4 regions of the Kitasatospora sp. NPDC086009 genome follow, and region 1 is predicted to be linked to each of the others. Evidence: riboswitches for the same ligand, from Rfam matches in the RefSeq annotation. Region 1 holds a riboswitch; each other region holds the start of a gene.
What was found. Region 1 has a riboswitch for cobalamin ahead of ACIF6L_RS17685 (ribonucleoside-diphosphate reductase subunit alpha). Riboswitches for the same ligand answer to the same signal wherever they lie in the genome.

Region 1 (3,527 bases):
GGCACCGGCCTGCGCCGTCACAACCGGAACACGTGTACGACTGACAGGCGGTGAGCCTGCCACATCCCCCGGGGCCGGGGCGAGCGGACCCGCCGGGCGCGAACCGGGGCGGGCCCGGCCGGAACCGGGCCGAACCGGGCGGACCGTCAGCCCGCCGGGGTGGCGGCCGGTGCGCCGCCCGCCACCTTGGTGCGCTGGAGGAGCTGGTTCTTCACGTGCTCGTCGAAGCCCGCGGCGGCCGCGGTCGCGGCGGCGTCCGCGGTGTTGCCGCCCTTGGCGGAGCCCTCGACGGTGAAGAAGCCGTACCGGCCCAGGGTGCCCTTGGTGTTGGTGCAGCCGGGGGTGGTGCAGAACGCCGGCGAGCCGGGGGCCGCGGCGCCCTTGAGGTGGCCGACGTAGTTCTTCACCGCGGTCTCGGCCTGCTGCTTGTGGTCGAAGACCGCGACGCCGACCGTCACCGCGCTGTCGCCGGAGACGTAGGTGGCCCGGAGCACCTGGCGGCAGCCCTGGTCACCGAGGACCTTGCCGAGGCCGCCGACCGTGGAGTTGCCGTCCCAGCAGGGCGAGTCGAGCGAAACCACGGTGCGGTTCCAGGTGGCGCCGTTGACCGTCACGGTGAGCGCCGAGAAGAGCGCCGCCGCGTCCTGCGGAGCCGGGTCGGTGGTCGCCTCCCAGAGCGGCTTCGACGGGTCCTCGGGCGTGGCGCTCGGGGTGGCCGTCGGGGACGCCTTGCCGGACGCCGTGGGCGCCGGCGGCTGGGTGGCCGCCGTGGCGGCGCCGGTGGGATCCGCGACCGGCTTCTTGTCGTCGCCCTTGTTCAGGAACAGCAGGCCGCCGGCGACCAGGCCGCCGACCACCAGGAGGGCGACCACGCCGCCGATGATCCGCGTCCGGCCCTTGCGCTTGGCCTCCGCCTCGTTCCGGTCCGCGAGGGCGGCCCAGTCCGGCTCGGCGTGCTGCGGCAGGGGCTGGGGGTGCGGGTGCTGGGGCTGCTGGGGCTGCGGCTGCCACTGGTGCTGCTGCGGCTGCGGCTGCGGCTGCGGCTGGACATGCTGCGGCTGCACCGGGGGCTGGGGCTGCGGCTGCACCGGCGCCGGCTGCTGCGGGACCGGCTGCGGGACCGGCTGCGGCACGGGCGGCTGGACCTGCTGCGGCGGCTGCGGCACGGACGGCACCGGCGGCTGGACCGGCTGCGGCGCGGGCACCGGCGGCCCGTACGAGGCGGGCGGCGGACCGAACCCGCCCGGGGCCGGCGGCACCGGCTGCGGCGCGCCGGGGTACGGCGCGGGCGGCGGGCCCTGCGGCGGCTGTCCGGGCGTGCCCGGCTGCTGGTTCTGCGCGCCACCCGGCCCGGCGGGAGGGGGCGGCTGCTGCCCCGGCGAGCCGGGTCGGCCGCTCCACTCCCCGGGCGTGCCCGTTCCGTCGCTCATGCGCCCCCCTCACTGCCTTCGGCGGCCGCTCCGCGAATCACGTCGGTGTCGACGACCCGCTGGCTCCGCTCCCTCATGAGCCGAGATCGTAGGGCATGCCCCTGACGGCGGGCCTGCCCGGTGGCCGATCCGTTTCCGAATCCGAACACCGGCCGGGCCCCGGGCAGTCCCGGCGACGCCCTGCGCCGCGGTCCGCGAAGGCCCTGGAACGACCCTGCGGCGGCCCCCGGCGCCGGCCCCCGCGGCGGGCGGCCGGGGGCCGGCCGCAGCCCCGGAACGGCCCCGGAACAGCCCGGGAAAGGCCTCTTGCCGGTACCACCTGCGATCACGTCGACACGCGACGCCGCACAACATGTGGGGTCGCATCGAGCGGACACCACTAGATGTATGCTCATCCCTGCTGTCGACGCAGGGGAACCCGGTGCGAGTCCGGGACTGCCCCGCAGCGGTGTGCGGGCGGCTCCGACAGAGCCCGCGAGTCCGAATACCTGCCGACGGCGTGCCGCCTGGCCTCCCCGCAGAGGCCTTTCGCACCAGCACCACTTCCGGGCCTCGCGGGCGGGCCGGGGATGCCACCGTCGCGCGCCGCCTCCGGGCCGGCGCGCCGTGCTCCCCTGCCCCGAACGGTCCGGCCCGAGCCACCGCCGACGCCGATCGCCGCCAGGAGAGAGCGCCTTGACCACCGCTGCCTCAGTCACCCTGCCCGCCCAGGGTTCCAGCTCCGCCCCCGTCGACCCGACGGTGTCCGACCCCGGTGGCGCACTGCTCCGGCTGCTGACCGACCGCAGCGCCGACCTCCCCCAGGTGGACCCCGGCCATGTCGCCGCCGCCGCGCTGCGCGGCCGCCACGCCGGCTCGGACTTCGCCGAGCTGCGCGGGCTGGCCGTGGACGCCGCAGCGTCGATGATCGCCGAGGACCCGCAGTACTCGAAGCTCGCCGCGCGACTGCTCGCGCTGGAGATCGTCGACGAGGCGGTGAGCCAGGGTTCGGTCACCTTCTCGGACTCGATCGCGGTCGGCCACGCCGAGGGCCTGATCGGCGACTCCACCGCCGACTTCGTCGCCAAGCACGCCACCGCCCTGAACGCGCTGATCGACCCCGAGGGCGACGGCCGCTTCGAGTACTTCGGCCTGCGCACCGTGCAGTCCCGGTACCTGCTGCGCCACCCGATCACCCGCAAGGTCGTCGAGACCCCGCAGCAGTTCCTGCTCCGCGTCGCCTGTGGTCTGGCGGTCGGCGACAACGAGCAGTCGGTGCGCGAGGTCTCCGAGCTGTACGGCCTGATGAGCCGGCTGGAGTACCTGACCTCCTCGCCGACGCTCTTCAACTCCGGCACCAAGCACCCGCAGATGTCGAGCTGCTACCTGCTGGACTCGCCGCTGGACAACCTGGACTCGATCTACTCCCGGTATGCCCAGATCGCCCGCCTCTCCAAGCACGCCGGCGGCATCGGCCTGTCCTACTCGCGGATCCGCTCGCGCGGCAGCCTGATCCGGGGCACCAACGGCAAGTCCAACGGCATCGTCCCGTTCCTGCGCACCCTCGACTCCTCGGTCGCCGCGGTCAACCAGGGCGGCCGCCGCAAGGGCGCGGCCTGCGTCTACCTGGAGACCTGGCACGCGGACATCGAGGAGTTCCTGGAGCTGCGCGACAACACCGGTGAGGAGGCGCGCCGCACCCACAACCTCAACCTGGCGCACTGGATCCCGGACGAGTTCATGCGCCGCGTCAACGCGAACGCCGACTGGTCGCTGTTCTCCCCCGCCGACGTGCCCGAGCTGGTCGACCTCTGGGGCGCCGAGTTCGACGAGGCGTACCTGAAGGCCGAGCAGGCCGGCAAGGCCGTCCGCACCATCCCGGCGCAGACCCTCTACTCCCGGATGATGCGCACCCTGGCGCAGACCGGCAACGGCTGGATGACCTTCAAGGACGCCTCCAACCGCGCCGCCAACCAGACCGCGCTGCCGGGCCGCACGGTGCACAGCTCCAACCTCTGCACCGAGATCCTGGAGGTCACGGACGACTCCGAGACCGCCGTCTGCAACCTCGGCTCGGTCAACCTCGGCGCCCACGTCGCCCCCGGTGCCACCGCCGCC
Region 2 (3,527 bases), on a different contig from region 1:
GGCAGCTCGCGCTGGAGATCCTGCACAGCGACGAGTCGGCCGTGCAGGACGACCTGCTGGTGTCCCTGACGCGCGGTGAGCGCACCCAGTTGAACTCCCTGCTGCGGCGGGTGTGCGCCGCCGCCGCCCGTAGCGGCTCGGCGGGTTCGGCTCCGCGCCGGGCCGCCGACTGGGTCCTGACCCGCGAACGCCGTACGGAGTGGGCCGTCGAGCGCGAGGGCGCCGGCGGGGCAGCCGGGGCGCCCGGGGTGGCCGGCGAGCGGTCCGAGGACGTGGCCGATCGGGACGACGGCGGGGCCCCGGCCGGTTCGTAGCCGTCCCGCCTCACCAGGTGAAACGGGCGCCGCGCGCTACTGATCGGTCACCCCGGCCGCCTCGGCGACGGGGCCGGCCTGCTCTGGGCCGAGATGTGGCGCCGCTTCAGTCCGGTCGCGATGATCTGCGTCGGCGCGGTCACCGTCGCCGGCCTCTGGCTCGGCCGGAAGCACGTCGGCGCGGTCTCCCCGCTCTGGACCACCGGCTACGGCACCGCCCTGCTGGTCGAGATCCTGCTGGTCGTCGGCCCGGTCACCGCGGGCGCCTTCAACCAGTTCCGGCTGATGCCCCGGATCGCCCGGGCCCCGGGCCGGTCGGCCCGGGGGCGGGTGTGGGTCAGCTCCCGGAGCGGCGGAGGAGGTAGGTGTCCATGATCCAGCCCTTGCGTTCGCGGGCCTCGTCGCGGAGCGCGCGGATCCGGGGGGCGGTTTCGGCGAGGGGGCCGGCGACGAGGATCTCGTCCGGGGTGCCCAGGTAGGCGCCGTAGAAGATCTCCAGCCCCTCGGGGTCGATCCCGGTGAACGCGGCCCGCCCGTCCAGCATCACCACCACGTCGTCCACCTGCTCGGGGAAGCCCTCGGCGAGACGGCGGCCGGTGGTGATCTGCAGCGGGCGGCCGACCCGGGTCAGGGTGGTGCGGTGCCGGGCGGCGAGCGCCGAGACGCTGCTGATGCCCGGGACCACCTCGTACCCGAAGGTGGTGCCGCCGCGGGCCAGGACCTCGTCGATCACGGCGATGACGCTGTCGTAGAGGCTCGGGTCGCCCCAGACCAGGAACGCGCCGGTCTCCTCCGGGCCGAGGTGTTCGGCGACCAGCCGCTCGACCAGGTCGGCCCGGCGGGTGCGCCAGTCGTCCACGGCCGCGGTGTACGCCGGGGTGGCGCGGTCCCGCTCGGCGTCCGCGACCTCGATGACGCGGTGGCCCGGGCGGCCGTGCTCGGTCAGCAGCTGCCGGCGCAGCCGGATGAGGTCCTGCCGTTCCTCGTTCTTGTCGAGGATGAAGAAGACGTCGGTGCGGGCGAGGGCCTTGACCGCCTGCAGGGTGAGGTGGTCGGGATCGCCCGCCCCGATGCCGATGAGGAAGATGTGCCGCATGACAGTGATTGTGCCGTGCGGCTGCCCGTCCGCCGGGCGGGGCCGGTCCCGGGCGAACGGCCGGGTGGGCCGCGGAGGACCGGTCCGGCGGCGCTGTGACGTCATGCGCGTGCCCCTGACCCGGCCTTTCGGCCGTCGCCATGACGGCCCGTCATGTTCTGACTCCGCCGTTGGGGGTAGCCGGCACGGCGTGCGCGGCGGCGAGCACCTTGGCCGGGGTGACCAGCACGTCCTTCTTGACGCGCTCGTCCTCGACCACCACCTGAACTGCCCGGGCGGCCGGGGGCCGCCGGGGCCGTCCGGCCATCCGCGATCCGGACAATCACTGACGCGCCGCCGGCGATGGGCCTAGGGTGGGCGGTGCAGTCGGTTCGCCGTGTCCTCCAGCCACGGCGTCGCAAGAGGGAACCCGGTGGGAATCCGGGACTGCCCCGCAGCGGTGAGTGGGAACGACCGCCGTCACATGCACTGGGCCCAGCCGGGCCCGGGAAGCGACGGCCAGTAGGTGTCCGGCCTGGAAGCCAGGCGGACGTGCCCGCGAGTCCGAAGACCTGCCACTGCCCGCGTGCACCCCGCACGCGGTGATCTCGGTGACCTCGAGGGCGGGTCGGCGGAGCGGGCGGGCCCACCCCGGTGCCCTGCCCCCACTGCCGTACCTCCACGCCGTCGTGCTCTCCCGGGATCGCAGCGCGACTCGCGAAGGAGAGTTCCGTGTCACCGAGTTCCACCACCCCGCAGGCCACCGTGTACGGCTACCCGAGGCAGGGTGCCGACCGGGAGCTGAAGAAGGCCGTCGAGGGGTACTGGGCGGGCCGCGTCGACGCCGCCGCCCTGCACGCCACCGCCGCCGTCCTGCGCCGCGCCAACTGGCGGCAGCTGGCGGACGCGGGCATCACCGAAGTCCCCACCGGCGACTTCTCGCTCTACGACCACGTCCTGGACACCACGGTCGCGGTCGGCGCGATCCCGGCCCGCCACCGCGCCGCCGTCGACACCGACCCGCTGGACGGCTACTTCGCCATGGCGCGCGGCACCCAGGATGTCGCACCGCTGGAGATGACCAAGTGGTTCGACACCAACTACCACTACCTCGTACCGGAGTTGGGCCCGGACACGGTCTTCGCCGCGAACTCCGCCAAGCCGGTCTCCGAACTGCGTGAGGCGCTCGGCCTCGGCCACCGCCCCCGGCCCGTGCTGGTCGGACCGCTGACCTACCTGCTGCTCGCCAAGCCCGCCCCCGGCGTGGCCGCCGACTTCCGGCCGGTCACCCTGCTGGACCGGCTGCTGCCCGTCTACGCGGAACTCCTCGCCGACCTGCGGGCCGCCGGCGCCGACTGGGTCCAGCTGGACGAGCCCGCGCTCGTCCAGGACCGCACCCCGGCCGAACTGAACGCCGCCACCCGCGTCTACCGCGAGCTCGGTGCGCTCACCGACCGCCCGCGACTGCTGGTCACCAGCTACTTCGACCGGCTCGGCGAGGCCCTGCCCGTCCTGGCCAAGGCCCCGATCGAGGGCATCGGCCTGGACTTCACCGGCCCCGGCGCCGCCAACCTCGACGACCTCGCCGCCGTCGGCGGAGTGCCCGGCAAGCGCCTGGTCGCGGGCGTGGTGGACGGCCGCAACATCTGGATCAACAACCTGGAGAAGTCCCTCGCCACCCTCGGCACGCTGCTCGGCCTGGCCGACCGGGTCGACGTCGCACCGTCCTGCTCGCTGCTGCACGTCCCGCTCGACGCCGACCTGGAGCGCGACCTCGACCCGCAGGTCGCCCGCTGGCTCGCCTTCGCCCGTCAGAAGACCACCGAGGTCGCCACCCTGGCCCGCGGCCTGGCCCACGGCACCGATACCATCGCGGCCCAACTGGCCGCCAACCGGGCCGACCTGGCCTCCCGTGCCGGCTCGGCGCTGACCCGCGACCCGGCCGTCCGGGCCCGGGTCGCCGCCACCGCCCCCGAGGACGCCCGCCGCGCCCCGGCCTACCCCGAGCGCGCCGAGGCGCAGCGGGCCCGGCTCGGTCTGCCGCTGCTGCCGACCACCACCATCGGCTCCTTCCCGCAGACCACCGAACTGCGCACCGCCCGCGCCGACCTGCGCGCCGGCCGCATCGACGACGGCAC
Region 3 (3,527 bases), on a different contig from region 1:
GACCCGCCCGGCGCCGCTGTCCAGGGCCAGCCGCAGGGCCGCCTCGACGTCGCGCCACTCGGTCTCGCCGAAGTGGCCGAGGCCGTCCGGGGAGGCCGGCGCGCCCTCGTCGCCGCGGTAGGTGACGGCCAGGACGGGCAGCGCGAGCCGGTGCAGGACGGGCATCACCGGCAGGGTCTGCTGCCGGTCGGCGCCGGGGCCGTGCACCAGGATCACCCAGGTGCCCCGCTTGCCGTCCAGCCGCCAGGCGGGTAGCGCGCCCAGCTCGCCCTGGACGGCGGTCTCGGTGTACGGCAGGCCGAGGGCGCTGGTCGGGTCGCCGAGGTGGACGCGGGGCGTGAAGCGGACCGCGGTACCGGGGGCCAGGGTGCCGCGGTCGGCGCGGACCAGCCGGCGGGTGACGCCCCGCTCGTCGGCGTGCAGGATCTCGCCGACCACCGCGTGGCCTCCGTCGCCCCACTCGACGGCCCAGCGGCCGGGGCGGGCGCTCTCGGCGCTGCGGGTGAAGGTGGCCCGTCCGGCGGCGAGGGTCAGCACCACGACGGGGCCGGCGGCCCGCTCCCGGCCGACCGCCGGGCGGACCATCCGCTCGGAGGCCCTCCGGCCGATCAGCAGGACGGCGGCCCCGGTGCCGACGGCGGCGGCCGCCACGGCGGCTGCGGTTCCCCAACGCATATCGCTCCCCGCTCTGTTGGTCGCGGACTGGGCAGTCTGCCCACCAGTCCACTCGCGGGGGCGCCACCCGGCCACCGGACGCGGCCGTCCGGGTCACGGCGGCACGGGTCTTGGCCGGGTCACCGCGGCGCGGGTCTCGGCCGGGTCACCGCGGCGCGGGTCTCGGCCGGGTCACCGCGACACGGGAAGCGGCTGCGAGAAGCGACGGCGCGGTTCTCGGCCCTCTGGTCACGGCGGCGCGGGAAGCGGCAGAGGGAGAGGGCAGGGAGGGAGAGGGCAGGGAGGGGGAGGCGCCGCGCGGGGGCGGCGCGGTAGCGGCCCGTCAGACCGGGATCTCGGTCTCCAGGCGCTCCAGCAGCTCCCAGAACCGCTCGCCGAGCGGCCGGGCCGCCGCCGCGCGGGTGTCCGCCGCCGGGGCCGGGGAGCCCCAGCTGCCGGCGCCCCAATGGGAGGTGACCTGGTACTCGTTCTGCAGCGCCGTCAGCACGGCGGTGAGGTCGACCTCGTGCACCGGCACGATCCGGCCGATCGGCCGGAGCTGCGCCTGCCAGCGGCCGTCCACGCACTGCCGCAGCCGCCGGTCCAGCTCCTGCGCCCGGCCGGTCACCGCGACCAGCTCGCGCAGGGTCGTGCCGAGCACCTGGGCCAGCGCGTGGGTCTGCTCCTGGTCGCCGTCCCACTGACCGGTCGCCTCGGCCCGCTGGTACCGGTCCAGTGCGAGGCCGATCCGGTGGGCCGCGCTCTCCTGGTTGAGCTCCCGGGCGACCCGGAAGTCCCGCAGCCGGGCCGGGCGGACGCCCATCAGCTGGGCCGGCGGGCACCAGAGCGCCCGGGCCAGGGCGATGAACTCGTCCTCGGCGGGGCGCAGCTCGCCGCTCTCCCAGCCGAGCACGTGGGAGGGCAGCAGCCGGACGCCGTGCGCGGCCATGCCCTCGACCACCTGCTCGGGGGTCAGCCCGAGGCCGGCGCGGTGCGCGCGGGCGGCCGCGGGCGAGAAGGGCACCGGGGGCACGGCGGGTGGCTGTCTGCGTCGCATGGCCCGACGGTAGGGGGCGGTCCGGCCGCCCCCCAGCCGCCGAACACACGAAGCGGGCCCGGAGGCTCCTCCGGGCGACTGGACGATCGCACAGGCTGTCATGCCCCTGCGGGGGGTGCCGATCGGAGGTAGCGACGGCGTCGGGCGGTCCGGCTCCGCTGTGACCAACCCCTCCGTGACCTTGGTTGACGCACGGTTCGGCCGCGTGATGGGATCCTTCAGCCAAACGGAGGCATGCAGAGGAAGCCGGTGCGAGTCCGGCGCGGTCCCGCCACTGTCACCGGGGAGCACACTCGGAGTCCCTCCTCCGCCGGCCACGGCGCCGGAGGGGGCCCATCGCGGCGGGCCGTCAGAAGCCGCCGCCGGGCCCGGGGGTGCGTTCGACCCGGAAGCCAGGAGACTCTCGCCCCCGGTACGTCGATCCAGGGCGCGGACCCTGAGTGAGGACACGCACGCGATGCAGGCTGCCCCGACCTTCCGAGCCCTCTGCTGTCCACCGTGCGCCCGCTGACCCGCGCCGCCGCCTTCGCCCTGGGGGCCGCGGCCGGGTACCTCGCCGACGCCCGCTTCGCCGACCCGCGCCGCGGCCACCCGGTGGCCGTCTTCGGCGGCGCGGCCGGCCGGCTGGAGCGGCGGATCTGGCGGGACGACCGCGCCGTCGGAACGGCTTTCACGGCGCTCTGCGTGGGCACCGTCGCGGCCGGCGCGCTGGCGGCCGACCGCACCCTGGGCCGCCGGCCGCTCGGGCGGGCCGCGCTGGCCGCCGCCGCGACCTGGACGGTGCTCGGCGGCACCTCGCTCACCCGCGAGGCCCGCACGATCGGACGCTCGCTCGCCGCGCACGACCTCGCGGCGGCGCGGCAGCGGCTGCCGCACCTGTGCGGGCGGGACCCGAGCGCCCTCGACGAGGGGCAGATCGCCCGCGCGGTGGTCGAGTCGGTCGCCGAGAACACCGCCGACGCCGTGGTCAACGCACTCGTCTGGGGCGCCCTCGCGGGCACGCCCGGGCTGCTGGCGTTCCGCGCGGTCAACACCCTGGACGCGATGGTCGGCCACCGCTCGCCGCGCCACGCCCGGTTCGGCTGGGCCTCGGCGCGGCTGGACGACGTGGCGGGCTGGCCGGGCGCGCGGCTGACCGCGCTGCTGACCGTCGCCGCCGCGCCCGAGCCCCGGACGGCCTGGCGGGTCTGGCGCCGGGACGGCTCCGCCCACCCCAGCCCCAACGCGGGCCAGGCCGAGTCGGCCTTCGCCGGCGCCGTCGGCGTGCGGCTCGGCGGCACCCTGCGGTACGGCGCCCGGGTCGAGCACCGGCCGGTACTGGGCGGCGAGCTGCGGCCGGTGACGGTGGACGACATCGAGCGCGCCTGCCGGCTCTCCCGCCGGGTGGGACTGCTCGCACTGGGTACGACCGTCGCCGGGCACGCCGTCGTGCAGGCACTCAAGGCGGGGACGAGAAGGGGGAGCGCATGAGCAACGCACTGCTGGTCGCCGGGACGACCTCGGACGCCGGCAAGAGCGTGGTCACCGCGGGCATCTGCCGCTGGCTGGCCCGTCAGGGCGTCGCCGTGGCGCCGTTCAAGGCGCAGAACATGTCGCTGAACTCCTTCGTCACCGCCGACGGTGCCGAGATCGGCCGCGCCCAGGCGATGCAGGCCCAGGCGGCCCGGGTGGAGCCCGAGGCGGCGATGAACCCGGTACTGCTGAAGCCCGGCGCGGACGGCCGCAGCCAGGTGGTGCTGCTCGGCCGGGCGGTCGCCGAGGTCGGCGCGCTGGACTACCGCGACCGCAAGCCCGTCCTGCTGGAGCGAGCGCTGGA
Region 4 (3,527 bases), on a different contig from region 1:
AGGTCCACGGCCGAGACCGGCTTCACCTATGTGACCCGCAAGAACCGCCGCACCGACGCCGACCGGCTGGTGCTGCGCAAGTACGACCCGGTCGCGCGCCGACACGTCGACTTCCGCGAGGAGCGCTGACCTCCCCCGTGGGCCCGGCATGGCACGCGGACCACGGCGAGGCGGCGCCCACCCGAACGGACCGGGTGGGCGCCGCCTCGTGACACCGCGGTGCCGCGGGCCGTCGGGGCCGACTACTTGGTGACCCCGGCGGCCTCGTCGGCCGCTGCCCCCTGGGCGGGCACCCCGTCGGCCGGTACCACCGGCTTCGGGCTCCAGCGCTGTTCGACGCCGGCGAGGCGCCAGTAGGCGATCGCCGCCCCCCAGACCACCACGAACAGCCCGACGATCGCGTAGCCGACGTTGTCCAGCGAGATGTCCGCGATCCAGCCGCTGACCGGGTCGGTGAGGTCCAGCTTCTCGTGCAGCACGGCGACCAGCTCGATGGTGCCGATGATGAACGCCACCGCGATCGACAGCCCGGTGATGGTCAGGTTGTAGTACACCTTGCGCACCGGGTTGGAGAACGCCCACTGGTACGCGAAGTTCATGAACGTCCCGTCCAGCGTGTCGAACAGGCTCATCCCGGACGCGAACAGCAGCGGCAGGCAGACGATCGCGTACCAGGGCAGCCCGGCGGCCGCGCCGGAGCCGGCCATCACCATCAGGGTCACCTCGGTCGCCGTATCGAAGCCGAGGCCGAGCACCATGCCGACCGGGAACATCTGGCCGGGCCGCGTGATCGAGCGGGTCGCCCGGTTCAGCACCCGGGCCATCAGACCGCGCGAGTTGAGGTGCTCCTCCAGCTCCGCCTCGTCGAACCGACCGGCCTTCATCGACCGGAACACCTTGAGGATGCCGAACAGCGCCGCCAGGTTGAGCGCGCCGATCAGGTAGAGGAAGACACCGGACGCGGAAGTGCCGACCACACCGAGCCACTGGTGCGTGGTGGACTCGTCGTCCATCAGCGTGCTGGCCAGCTGGGCGCCGCCCGCCACCAGGGCGGCCATCAGGACCACCATCGAGGAGTGGCCGAGCGCGAACCAGAAGCCCACCGAGACGGGCCGCTTGCCGTCCGCCATGAGCTTGCGGGTGGTGTTGTCGATCACCGCGATGTGGTCGGCGTCGAAGGCGTGCCGCATGCCGAGGGTGTAGGCGGTGATGCCCAGGCCCACCCCGAAGACCTGGGTACCGACCTCGTACTTCTCCGGGGCGACCAGGAAGATCAGCGTCCCGAACGCCACCACGTGCATGGCCAGGATCACCCCCATCAACCCGGCCGTGCGGAGGGTGTCCTCGCGCCGCCAGCGGAAGCTCGGCAGGGCGGAGGACGCCGCGGGAACAGCGGCGGTTTCGGGCAGGGTCATCTTCGGATCACGCTCCAGCACCTCGTGGAAAGACGTTCGTGAGATGCCGTGGCCGGTCTCCTGGCTGACGGGGCTTCCGGATCCGCCTTCCCAGGCGCGCGAGGCGCCCAGTGGCGTCGTGGATACGGACGACTCCCCCGATCACAGTGGCGAGGGCCGCTCCGGACTCCGGACCCTGAGGGTCCGTCACCGGTCTTCCCGAACACCACGGCGGGCAACACCGTAGGGGGCCGCACCTCACCCTTGCAAGGCTGCGCACCTGCGCAGGTGTCCAGGATCACAGCCACGGGCTGCAACAATGTCCGCATGCATCTCGTACCGGCCGACCGCGCGGGCCACCGCACCATCGACGGGCACCGGGTCTGCGAGGCCATCGCCGCGATCGGCGACCCCGGGCACGTCCGGTCCTGGGCCGAGCGGTTCTCGCTGCTCGCCGACCCGGGGCGGCTCGCCCTGCTGCTCGCCCTGCACCGGGCCGGGCCGCTCGCCGTCACCGACCTGGCGGTCGCCACCGGCATGCGCGACCCGGCCGTCTCGCAGGCGCTGCGGCTGCTGCGCACCGCGGGTGTGGTCACCGGCGACAAGGACGGCCGCGTGGTGCGCTACCGGCTCGTGGACGAGGCCCTGCGCCCCCTCCTCGACGAATGCGCCGCCGCGGACCACCACGAGCACGGCGAGCCCGCCACCGGGAGCGACGCCACCGGCGGCGAGCCCTCCGCACCCCGGGCCGCCGCGACCGGCTGACCGGCTGACCGGCTCCCGGCTGACCGGCTGCGCCCGCGGAACACCGACCCGGCGCCCCGGGCCGTCGCGCCCGGGGCCCGCCTCACCCCTCCCGCACCAGCCGTTCGAAGCGCTCCAGCGAGCGCCGGGCCAGCGGGTCCGTCGCGGGCCGCAGGGCCCGGTCGAGCAGACCCGCGCCGGGGAGCCGGAACGCGCCGAGGAAGGCGAAGCGGGTGCCTCCGGCCTCGGCGCGGGCCGCCATCCCGCCCAGCAGGAAGCGGCTGCGCATCAGGCACCACCCGGGCGTCAGCTCGACGTCGAAACGGGCCCGCAGCCGGGTGTGGCCGGTCACCAGCGCCTCGGTGCGACCGTCCGCCGGGCTCCCGGCCACGCGGACCGACCGGATGTCCGGCAGCCAGCGCGGGAGCCCCTCCTCCAGGTCGGCCGCGGCCGCCCAGACCCGCTCGAACGGCGCGTCGATCAGCGCCTCCCGGACGGCGGCGCCGGGGGTGACGGCGGCGATCACATGCAGCCGGCGGACCGGGTCGAAGGCCGCCGTCGGCCAGGGGGTCGGTGCGCTCACTGCTGCCACGCCCTTCGAAAGCCGAGCCGGGCCCGGGAGAGCCGGGACTTCACGGTGCCGGGTGCCACGCCCAGCAGTTCTGCGGTGGACCGCTCGTCGAGCCCCTCCAGGTCGCGCAGCACCAGCACGGCGCGGTGCTCCGGCGTCAGCCGGGCGAGGACGTCCTGGATGTCGGTGGCCAGCTGCGGGTCGCCGGGGCGGGGCAGCTCGGAGAGGTCGGCCGGGACGCAGCGGGCGACCCGCCGGACGTGCCGGACGGCCTCCCGCACGGCGATCGAGCGGACCCAGCCGAACAGCGCGGCCGGGTCCTGGAGCTGGCCCAGCTTGCGGAAGACGGCGATCAGCGCCTCCTGCGTCGCGTCGGGGCCGTCGTCCAGCGCGATCGGACCGCAGAGCCGGCGGACGTAGGGCGCGACCAGCTCCAGCAGCTCGCTGACGGCCAGTTGGTCGCCTCGCTGGGCGGCACGGACCAGGCCGGCGAGCCGGTCGGCGGTTCGGGTGTCGGGACCATCCACACCCGCATCAGAGGCGCCGGACCGGCCGGACGTTCCCTCCCTCCCCCAACTTCCCACTGTGACGCTCGTCACGGGAACCTCCGGCCGGGTGGGCCGCTCCTGCGGGGTGACCCACCGTCGGAACCCCGGAGGACCACCGTGAACCGTCGCCGTACCGCCACCCTCGCCGTCGCCGGCCTGCTCGCCGCCGACGCCCTGCTGCACGTCTACTGGGCCACCGGCCGCACCTGGCCGGCCGCCGACCCGGCGTCACTCTCCCGGGCGGTGCTCAACGCCGAGGTGCCGTTCACC

Region 2: it holds a riboswitch for cobalamin, as region 1 does, so the genes downstream of both, metE (5-methyltetrahydropteroyltriglutamate--homocysteine S-methyltransferase) here and ACIF6L_RS17685 (ribonucleoside-diphosphate reductase subunit alpha) in region 1, are expected to answer to the same signal.
Region 3: it holds a riboswitch for cobalamin, as region 1 does, so the genes downstream of both, ACIF6L_RS22735 (cobalamin biosynthesis protein) here and ACIF6L_RS17685 (ribonucleoside-diphosphate reductase subunit alpha) in region 1, are expected to answer to the same signal.
Region 4: it holds a riboswitch for cobalamin, as region 1 does, so the genes downstream of both, ACIF6L_RS28175 (HoxN/HupN/NixA family nickel/cobalt transporter) here and ACIF6L_RS17685 (ribonucleoside-diphosphate reductase subunit alpha) in region 1, are expected to answer to the same signal.

Annotation. Positions count from the first base shown of each region.
Region 1 covers NZ_JBITSA010000006.1:254,871-258,397, reverse strand. Annotated here, with positions in the region: gene ACIF6L_RS17690 (hypothetical protein) at 147-1,430, opposite strand; cobalamin riboswitch at 1,801-1,941, shown strand; gene ACIF6L_RS17685 (ribonucleoside-diphosphate reductase subunit alpha) at 2,130-3,527, shown strand, end outside.
Region 2 covers NZ_JBITSA010000014.1:226,443-229,969, forward strand. Annotated here, with positions in the region: gene ACIF6L_RS28775 (MarR family winged helix-turn-helix transcriptional regulator) at 1-314, shown strand, start outside; gene ACIF6L_RS28780 (CopD family protein) at 408-689, shown strand; gene cobF (precorrin-6A synthase (deacetylating)) at 652-1,410, opposite strand; gene ACIF6L_RS28790 (hypothetical protein) at 1,562-1,717, opposite strand; cobalamin riboswitch at 1,810-1,963, shown strand; gene metE (5-methyltetrahydropteroyltriglutamate--homocysteine S-methyltransferase) at 2,122-3,527, shown strand, end outside.
Region 3 covers NZ_JBITSA010000009.1:242,002-245,528, reverse strand. Annotated here, with positions in the region: gene ACIF6L_RS22745 (alpha/beta hydrolase) at 1-675, opposite strand, end outside; gene ACIF6L_RS22740 (transcriptional regulator) at 998-1,711, opposite strand; cobalamin riboswitch at 1,924-2,116, shown strand; gene ACIF6L_RS22735 (cobalamin biosynthesis protein) at 2,210-3,181, shown strand; gene ACIF6L_RS22730 (cobyric acid synthase) at 3,178-3,527, shown strand, end outside.
Region 4 covers NZ_JBITSA010000014.1:102,648-106,174, reverse strand. Annotated here, with positions in the region: gene rpmG (50S ribosomal protein L33) at 1-129, shown strand, start outside; gene ACIF6L_RS28175 (HoxN/HupN/NixA family nickel/cobalt transporter) at 243-1,415, opposite strand; cobalamin riboswitch at 1,448-1,640, opposite strand; partial or broken gene ACIF6L_RS28170 (ArsR/SmtB family transcription factor) at 1,722-2,060, shown strand; gene ACIF6L_RS28165 (SRPBCC family protein) at 2,242-2,721, opposite strand; gene ACIF6L_RS28160 (RNA polymerase sigma factor) at 2,718-3,236, opposite strand; gene ACIF6L_RS28155 (DUF3995 domain-containing protein) at 3,375-3,527, shown strand, end outside.